3 regions of the Clostridium sp. B9 genome follow, and region 2 is predicted to be linked to each of the others. Evidence: a T-box and tRNA genes for the amino acid it is inferred to sense, from the RefSeq annotation. Region 2 holds a T-box; the other regions hold tRNA genes.

Region 1 (3,280 bases), 2.7 Mb from region 2:
CAAGCAACTGTTTAGCAAAAACACAGGTCTCTGCTAAAGCGTAAGCTGATGTATAGGGGCTGACGCCTGCCCGGTGCTGGAAGGTTAAGGGGAATACTTAGCGCAAGCGAAGGTATGAACTTAAGCCCCAGTAAACGGCGGCCGTAACTATAACGGTCCTAAGGTAGCGAAATTCCTTGTCAGGTAAGTTCTGACCCGCACGAATGGCGTAATGACTTGGGCACTGTCTCAACTGTAAATCCGGCGAAGTTGTAGTGCGAGTGAAGATGCTCGCTACCCGCGATTGGACGGAAAGACCCCGTAGAGCTTTACTGTAGCTTAGCATTGAGTTTTGGTATTGTCTGTACAGGATAGGTGGGAGACTAGGAAACTAGGGCGTCAGCCTTAGTGGAGTCATCCTTGGGATACCACCCTGACAGTACTGAAATTCTAACTGGCGGCCATGAATCTGGTCACAGGACATTGTTAGGTGGGCAGTTTGACTGGGGCGGTCGCCTCCTAAAAAGTAACGGAGGCGCCCAAAGGTTCCCTCAGAACGGTCGGAAATCGTTCGAAGAGTGCAAAGGCAGAAGGGAGCCTGACTGCGACACCCACAAGTGGAGCAGGGACGAAAGTCGGGCTTAGTGATCCGGTGGTACCTCGTGGGAGGGCCATCGCTCAACGGATAAAAGCTACCTCGGGGATAACAGGCTGATCTCCCCCAAGAGTCCACATCGACGGGGAGGTTTGGCACCTCGATGTCGGCTCGTCGCATCCTGGGGCTGAAGTAGGTCCCAAGGGTTGGGCTGTTCGCCCATTAAAGCGGCACGCGAGCTGGGTTCAGAACGTCGTGAGACAGTTCGGTCCCTATCCGTCGCGGGCGTAGGAAATTTGAGAGGAGCTGTCCTTAGTACGAGAGGACCGGGATGGACTGACCTCTGGTGTACCAGTTGTTCCGCCAGGAGCACAGCTGGGTAGCTAAGTCGGGAATGGATAAACGCTGAAAGCATCTAAGCGTGAAGCCAACCTCAAGATGAGATTTCCCATAGCGTAAGCTAGTAAGATCCCTTGAAGAACACAAGGTTGATAGGTCGGGGGTGTAAGCATGGTAACATGTTCAGCTGACCGATACTAATAGATCGAGGGCTTGACCAAATTATAGTAAATTAAATTTGATTATGTGCAATTTTGAAAGAACAAAATCTTTCAAAAAATATGTTGACAAATTCTTAGAAATTTGATAACATAATCATGTCATCTGGTGATGATGTTCTCTAGGGTAACACCCGTTCCCATTCCGAACACGACGGTTAAGCCTTTAGAAGCCGATGGTACTGCACGGGAGACTGTGTGGGAGAGTAGGTGGTCGCCAGGTTAGCATGGATCTTTAGCTCAGTTGGTTAGAGCAACCGGCTCATAACCGGTAGGTCCGGGGTTCGAGTCCCTGAAGGTCCACCATTTTTGGGGGTATAGCTCAGTTGGGAGAGCACCTGCCTTGCACGCAGGGGGTCAAGAGTTCGAATCTCTTTATCTCCACCATAAACTCTAAACTTTGGTTTAGAGTTTTTTTATTGTTTAATGAAAACCACTCGCTATGCGAGTGTGTTCAGATGAGCTTTAGCGATGTAATAAAAAACCTCCTTTTGTTAAAATGAAAATAGGTTCGCAGCCAATTTTCGTAACAAAGGGAGGTTTTTAAATGGATACAAACAGTTTAGCACATACAAAATGGAATTGTAAATATCATATAGTATTTGCACCAAAATACAGAAGGAAAGAAATATATGGAGAGAAAAAACAAGAGATAGGTAAGATATTAAGACAGCTTTGTGAATGGAAAGGAGTTAAGATAGTCGAAGCGCACGCTTGCGTAGACCATATACATATGCTTGTTGAAATACCACCAAAAATGAGTGTTTCAAGTTTCGTTGGATTTTTAAAAGGTAAGAGTAGTCTTATGATTTTTGAGAAGTTTTCAAATTTAAAATATAAATATGGAAATAGACATTTCTGGTGCAGAGGATTTTACGTTGATACTGTCGGAAAAAATAAGAAGGCAATTGAAGAATATATAAGAAATCAAGAACAAGAAGATATGATAGCTGATCAAATTAGTATAAAAGAATATATGGACCCTTTTAAGGGTAGCAAGTAAAGAAGTATGCGGCTGGCGGACCAATTTAAGCGTCTTAAGACGCAACGCAAGTAGCATGCCCTTATAGGGCTGAGGAAATACCACCAGCTAAGCTGGTGGATTTTTATTTTGTAAAATAAAATTCATAGTGTTTTGTTTGCATATTTTGTTGTATATTATTTTTATAACCACCTTTTTAAGGTGGTTATATTTTTTATCTTGAACCTGAATCAAGTGTATTTTAGTATAATAATATATGTCATATAAAATGGTTTTAATTGAAAATAAAAACAAATAAATAGGTTCTTTAAATTATATTAACAAAAAATATTGCATAAATACTTATATTTTATAGAAAATATTCGGTTTTTTATTTATAATTATTTATGCTGATTAAATTTTAGATTATTAATATAAGTTTTATGTTAGAAATTTTATACTGATAACTTAATAAACATACTATGTTTATAATTAATAGGTAAAATACTAATAATGTATTTAGAAGAGTGATTAGTAGAAGAGGATGAGCTTCATAATGAATTTTAGTAAGAATGCGAATTTGAAGCTTATATTTAAAGAATAAACTTTTTATATAATACTTAATATATTTTCAGTTAAATGAAAGATTGAAGTTTATTCTATTATTAGGAGGATAGAAGATGGGAAAACCTACATTAAAAAAGGAAATAGGTTTATTTACGGCTACAGCACTTGTAGTTGGAAATATGATGGGTTCTGGAATATTTATGCTTCCAGCTAGTTTAGCTGGAGTTTCTGGACCTGGTGCTACTATATTAGCATGGATTCTTACTGGCTTAGGTTCTTTAGTATTAGCATTAACATTTGCTAATCTTGGATCAAAAATTCCTAAGACCGGTGGTACATATGAATACTCTAGACTAGCTTACGGAAACTTTATGGGCTTTATGACAGCGTGGCTTTACTGGAATGGTTCATGGATTGGAAATGCGACTATATTTATAGTTGTTGCTACATATTTAGGCGAAGTAATATCTGCTTTAACAAATTCACCGATGGTTGGATTTTTATTCTGTTCAGCTATACTATGGACTTCTACTTATATAAACATAAGAGGAACTAAATTAGCTGGTATAGTTACTTCAATTATTACTGTATTTAAAGTTCTATTATTTATATTCTTTATAG
Region 2 (3,280 bases):
ACAGTCAGTTACTATTGCCATACCAGTTTCTGAAGTTATATTACCTCTATCTCCAACTTGACCTCCCATTTCAGCGTAGAATGGTGTTTTCTCTGTTAATAAGAATCCTTCCTCGCCTTCTGAAAGTTCTGCTTTGAAATCTTCATCGTTTCCTAAAACTATAACTTTTGAGTTAAGCTCTAAGTTTACATATCCATCAAATTCAGTAACTATTGAAGCTTCAACTTTATTTATTGGACTTTCTTCGCTTCCCATGTAGCTGCTTTCGCCTCTAGCATTTCTAGCTCTTTCTCTTTGCTCTTTCATCTCTTTATTAAAGTTTTCTATATCAAGTTCTAAGCCTTTCTCTTCTAATATCTCTTGAGTAAGCTCTAGTGGGAACCCAAATGTATCATATAATTTGAATGCTTTAGATCCTGATAAAACCATCTCATTCTTTTCTTCCATTTCAGCAATATAACCCATTAATATATCCATACCTGAGTCAATTGTTTCATTGAATCTTTCTTCTTCTAACTTGATTATCTTCTTGATATAACTAGCTTTTTCTTTTAGTTCTGGGTATCCTGCGCCATAATTTTCAACTACTGCATCTACCATTTCATTTAAGAATATTCCCTTAACCCCTAAAAGTCTTCCATGTCTAGCAGCTCTTCTAAGAAGTCTTCTTAAAACATATCCTCTTCCTTCATTTGATGGTTGAACTCCATCACAGATTAGGAAAGTAACACTTTTACCATGGTCAGTTATTATTCTTAATGATGTATCAGTATCTTTATTTTCTCCATATTTAGCACCAGTTAATTCGCATGCTTTATTTAATATGTTTTTAACTGTATCTATTTCAAAGATGTTATCAACACCTTGCATTATTGTAGCTATTCTCTCAAGACCCATTCCTGTATCGATGTTCTTTTGAGCTAACTCATTGTAGTTTCCTTCTTCATCTTTATCAAATTGAGTGAACACTAAGTTCCAGAACTCAACTATTCTATCAGCATCTGCTGCTTCTAAGAACTCTTCTACAGTTTCAACTTTTCCTTCTCCTCTGTCGAAGTGAATTTCTGTACACGGACCACATGGACCTACTCCAATTTCCCAGAAGTTATCATCTTTGCCTAATCTAAAAATTCTACTTGGATCTACATCTGTCTTACTAGTCCAGATGTCGAAAGCTTCATCATCCTCTAAGTATATAGTTACATATAATTTATCCTTTGGAATTCCTAAAGTTTCAGTTATGAACTCCCAAGCCCAAGGAATTATTTCTCCCTTGAAGTAATCTCCAAATGAGAAGTTACCTAACATCTCAAAGAATGTACCATGTCTTGAAGTTTTTCCAACATTCTCTATATCACCAGTTCTTATACACTTTTGACAAGTAGTTATTCTTTTTCTTGGCGGCTGCTCTAAACCTGTAAAGTAAGGCTTAAGTGGTGCCATACCAGCGTTTATTAATAATAAACTCTTATCGTTTTTAGGTACTAGTGGAAATGATTGTAGTCTTAAATGATCTTTACTTTCGAAGAAGCTTAAATACTTCTCTCTTAATTCATTTGCTCCCATGAATTTCATAATTCTTTACCTCCAAATTTTATTATTTATCATTAGTTTTACACATAAAAAAAGAACATAAAATCAAACATCCCTAAATCTAAAGGGACGAAAGCCTATGCTCCGCGGTACCACCCTAATTATGTAAAACTACATCACTCAAAAAAAATCATAGCTCAAAGATAGCTTCAACATCCCTTTTAGAAAGTTCACACCAACCACTTTCTCTCTGAATAAAAGTAAAATGTCTACTCATTCTCGTCAACGCTTTTCATTTAGTTATTATAGGCAAATTATAAAAAAAAAATCTACTAATGTCAATATATTTAAACAAATAGATAATAATCTAAATCTTCATATAGCACCTTTATAATTACAGCTATAGGAACTATAAATATCATCCCTATAAGACCACCTATTTGCTCACCAATTAAAAGCAATATTATTATCAATATAGGGTGCATATTTATACTCTCTGCTGTAATTTTAGGTGCTACCAAATTTCCTTCTATTTGCTGAATAATTATAAATGTTATTATTACCCACAATATTTTACTAGGACCATCAACCATAGCAACTAATATGGCGGGTACCGCCCCTAAAACTGCTCCAAAATAAGGAACTATATTAAGTAAGGCATTTAGCACTGCCAATAATAAAGGCAACCTTAAATCTAACAAAAGCATACCTATAAAAGTCATAATCCCAACCACTAAACTTAAAAGCAATTGACTCAAAATATATTTCCCTAAAATTTTATCTACATCCGTTCCTAAACTTTTTATTAAATGTCTTTTATCCATTGGACAAAAATATAAAAATTTATTAGTCACCAAATCCCCATATGCTAAAAAATAATATGCCAAAACTGGAATTACTGCAAAAGCTAATATATTCTCTGAAAAGCCTATCAAGGCATTTATAGTGTTACCTGCGAAGGTTAATATAATTATATTAAGCTTCTCTGTAACTTGACTCTCAACGGCATCAAAAATTCCCAAATCCAAAATTTTAAACTTAACTATTAAATCATTTATAAAATTTTCAACATTAGTTATTAATCCCTCAAAATTCTCTACTTCCTTAAACATACTAGGAATCAAGAAAAATATAAAAAATATTATAAATAATATAACACCACATACTATAAGCATAGCCAAGAATTTTTTATTCCACTTTGTTTTCTTACATAAAAATTTATAAAAAGGTTTTAATATGTATGCAAAAACTCCTGATGCTATTATTATAAATATAATATCTCTTAAGGCTTCAAATTTATAAAGTATATATATAACAAAAGCAGATAATAGTACTATCCCTATATTTCCAATTAGCTTCCTTCTATTCTTTAAAGTTTCAAGCATATATAAATTCCTCCTTATGACTCCTCTTCCTTAACCCCAGATGGAAGCATTCTCATACTTATATTTTTATTACCAAAGAAAAGTATATTTTCTTCACCTAAAATAGTTTCTTTAAGTTGTATAACTCTTTTCCCCCTTTTGAACTTATCAAAAAATCCACCCACTATAATCAATCCCTTAATATAAAAGTCATAATCTATAAGAATATCTTCAAGTATCCCAAGCATATGACCATCTTTATTTATAAGATCAAAGTTCTTAATTTCACTAAACTTAAGCCCTCTATGAACATGAACTCCTTGAACAACTATGTTTTCATTTAGAGAAATAACATTGCTTAAATCAACATAATCTAACTTTGA
Region 3 (3,280 bases), 2.9 Mb from region 2:
GTAGTGCCCGTACCGCAAACCGACACAGGTAGGTGAGGAGAGAATCCTAAGGCCGGCGGAAGAATTACAGTTAAGGAACTCGGCAAATTGACCCCGTAAGTTCGCGAGAAGGGGTGCCTACGAGAGTAGGCCGCAGAGAATAGGCCCAAGCAACTGTTTAGCAAAAACACAGGTCTCTGCTAAAGCGTAAGCTGATGTATAGGGGCTGACGCCTGCCCGGTGCTGGAAGGTTAAGGGGAATACTTAGCGCAAGCGAAGGTATGAACTTAAGCCCCAGTAAACGGCGGCCGTAACTATAACGGTCCTAAGGTAGCGAAATTCCTTGTCAGGTAAGTTCTGACCCGCACGAATGGCGTAATGACTTGGGCACTGTCTCAACTGTAAATCCGGCGAAGTTGTAGTGCGAGTGAAGATGCTCGCTACCCGCGATTGGACGGAAAGACCCCGTAGAGCTTTACTGTAGCTTAGCATTGAGTTTTGGTATTGTCTGTACAGGATAGGTGGGAGACTAGGAAACTAGGGCGTCAGCCTTAGTGGAGTCATCCTTGGGATACCACCCTGACAGTACTGAAATTCTAACTGGCGGCCATGAATCTGGTCACAGGACATTGTTAGGTGGGCAGTTTGACTGGGGCGGTCGCCTCCTAAAAAGTAACGGAGGCGCCCAAAGGTTCCCTCAGAACGGTCGGAAATCGTTCGAAGAGTGCAAAGGCAGAAGGGAGCCTGACTGCGACACCCACAAGTGGAGCAGGGACGAAAGTCGGGCTTAGTGATCCGGTGGTACCTCGTGGGAGGGCCATCGCTCAACGGATAAAAGCTACCTCGGGGATAACAGGCTGATCTCCCCCAAGAGTCCACATCGACGGGGAGGTTTGGCACCTCGATGTCGGCTCGTCGCATCCTGGGGCTGAAGTAGGTCCCAAGGGTTGGGCTGTTCGCCCATTAAAGCGGCACGCGAGCTGGGTTCAGAACGTCGTGAGACAGTTCGGTCCCTATCCGTCGCGGGCGTAGGAAATTTGAGAGGAGCTGTCCTTAGTACGAGAGGACCGGGATGGACTGACCTCTGGTGTACCAGTTGTTCCGCCAGGAGCACAGCTGGGTAGCTAAGTCGGGAATGGATAAACGCTGAAAGCATCTAAGCGTGAAGCCAACCTCAAGATGAGATTTCCCATAGCGTAAGCTAGTAAGATCCCTTGAAGAACACAAGGTTGATAGGTCGGGGGTGTAAGCATGGTAACATGTTCAGCTGACCGATACTAATAGATCGAGGGCTTGACCAAATTATAGTAAATTAAATTTGATTATGTGCAATTTTGAAAGAACAAAATCTTTCAAAAAATATGTTGACAAATTCTTAGAAATTTGATAACATAATCATGTCATCTGGTGATGATGTTCTCTAGGGTAACACCCGTTCCCATTCCGAACACGACGGTTAAGCCTTTAGAAGCCGATGGTACTGCACGGGAGACTGTGTGGGAGAGTAGGTGGTCGCCAGGTTAGCATGGATCTTTAGCTCAGTTGGTTAGAGCAACCGGCTCATAACCGGTAGGTCCGGGGTTCGAGTCCCTGAAGGTCCACCATTTTTGGGGGTATAGCTCAGTTGGGAGAGCACCTGCCTTGCACGCAGGGGGTCAAGAGTTCGAATCTCTTTATCTCCACCATAAACTCTAAACTTTTGTTTAGAGTTTTTTTATTTCTTAAAATTAAGTAACATTTCTATATAATCATAATAATTCTAAAAGTTTTCCACATAAAAATAAAAAAACAAACAATTTATCCACAGAAATTGATTAAATTATCTACATATTAACTAAAAGTAGTGGATAAATATATTTACGGAAAGATAATATATAAATATTATCTTTATATGTTATAATTTACAATATTAATATCTTTAATTTAAGAATAGAAGGTGAAATCCTCATATGACTTATCGAATAAAGCAATTCTTATGGGCTATTTCGGCTAGTTTTAAAGATTTGGATTATAAGTATGTAGAAAAATATTTAAATACTTATGAAATTAATTTATTTAAAAGGTTGAAAAAGAGTGAACAGAGTCATTGTATAAAGGTTTCTAAGGATTGTATTAAATTAGCAAAGGATAAAGGCATAGAGTCAAATAAAGAATTAAACTCATTTGCTAGAGTTGGCTTATTACATGATATAGGTAAGTTAGACTATCCTTTAAATGTAGTAACAAAATCTTTTTTAGTTTTAGGAAAAAAGTTATCAAAAAATAAATTAAGTAAATTTCAAAATATAAAAGCGGTTGATATTTACTATAATCATGGTAATAGAGCATTTAAGTATTTAAGGGAAAAAGAATATAATGAAAAGTTTATTGAAGCTATAGAAAATCACCATTACACAGTTACTAAAAAAAACATGTTATTAGAAGTTTTAAAGCAAGCTGATGATATGAATTAAATCAAACTTTTAACTAATTAGTTATATTTTTTTATTTAATATATGAAATATTAAAATAAGTTTTATTTTAATATAGAAAATTTAAAAATAAAACTTAAAATTTAAGGAGGGGAAATTTTGAAAAAAAAGATACTAAATATAGTTCTTATAAGTATCTTGCTTCTAGTTGTAATTTTATTTGTTTCAACTAATTTTATAATTGATATCCAATGGTTTAAAGAAGTAGGATATGTAGAAGTATTTTTCACTAAGTTAGTAGCTGTATGTAAGTTATTTATACCTATTTTTATAGTATATTTTTCTGTTATAGCTATATATTTATTTACTTTAAAAAATAGTATTAAGAATTTAGTTGGAGAATTTAAATTTAAATCTCTAAGAAAATATTTTATACTTTTAAATTTAGGGGTATCTATTTTAGGTGCTGGAGCTACAGCAGCTACTCAATGGTATAAGATTCTTCAATTTACTAATTCAGTACCATTTGGAGAGGTAGATCCTATATTTAATAAAGACATATCTTTCTATGTTTTTAAACTTCCATTGATTCAATCTATTTTTAGTGCTGCTATTTCTTTAATAGTTATTTTAGCTATTATAACAGTACTTATATTTTTAGCCCTTGGTTTTAAAGATAGTTTCCATAGAAGTGATAATGTTATAAGTATTAATAGTAAGACGGATGGAATTAAGAAATTTGCTGGTAAACAGTTGGCTGTTTTAGCATCTATTTTATCATTACTTATAGGTATAGGTTATTTATTAAAGTCTTATAATCTTGTTTATAGTACAAGAGGAGTTGCTTATGGGGCTAGCTATACAGACGTTAATATAACACTTTTATTTTA

What was found. The T-box of region 2 lies ahead of alaS (alanine--tRNA ligase). A T-box ahead of a tRNA ligase gene usually reads a tRNA of that ligase, here a tRNA-Ala.
Region 1: it has a tRNA-Ala gene. The T-box ahead of alaS (alanine--tRNA ligase) is inferred to sense a tRNA for this amino acid. The anticodon was not compared.
Region 3: it has a tRNA-Ala gene. The T-box ahead of alaS (alanine--tRNA ligase) is inferred to sense a tRNA for this amino acid. The anticodon was not compared.

Annotation. Positions count from the first base shown of each region.
Region 1 covers NZ_JBNWKA010000003.1:117,685-120,964, forward strand. Annotated here, with positions in the region: rRNA gene ACQZHJ_RS00660 (23S ribosomal RNA) at 1-1,134, shown strand, start outside; rRNA gene rrf (5S ribosomal RNA) at 1,237-1,354, shown strand; tRNA gene ACQZHJ_RS00670 (tRNA-Ile) at 1,361-1,437, shown strand; tRNA gene ACQZHJ_RS00675 (tRNA-Ala) at 1,443-1,518, shown strand; gene tnpA (IS200/IS605 family transposase) at 1,679-2,134, shown strand; gene ACQZHJ_RS00685 (APC family permease) at 2,773-3,280, shown strand, end outside.
Region 2 covers NZ_JBNWKA010000003.1:2,863,640-2,866,919, forward strand. Annotated here, with positions in the region: gene alaS (alanine--tRNA ligase) at 1-1,575, opposite strand, end outside; T-box leader at 1,656-1,828, opposite strand; gene ACQZHJ_RS12610 (AI-2E family transporter) at 1,881-2,918, opposite strand; gene ACQZHJ_RS12615 (PRC-barrel domain-containing protein) at 2,933-3,280, opposite strand, start outside.
Region 3 covers NZ_JBNWKA010000003.1:3,440-6,719, forward strand. Annotated here, with positions in the region: rRNA gene ACQZHJ_RS00070 (23S ribosomal RNA) at 1-1,280, shown strand, start outside; rRNA gene rrf (5S ribosomal RNA) at 1,383-1,500, shown strand; tRNA gene ACQZHJ_RS00080 (tRNA-Ile) at 1,507-1,583, shown strand; tRNA gene ACQZHJ_RS00085 (tRNA-Ala) at 1,589-1,664, shown strand; gene ACQZHJ_RS00090 (HDIG domain-containing metalloprotein) at 1,929-2,432, shown strand; gene ACQZHJ_RS00095 (UPF0182 family protein) at 2,550-3,280, shown strand, end outside.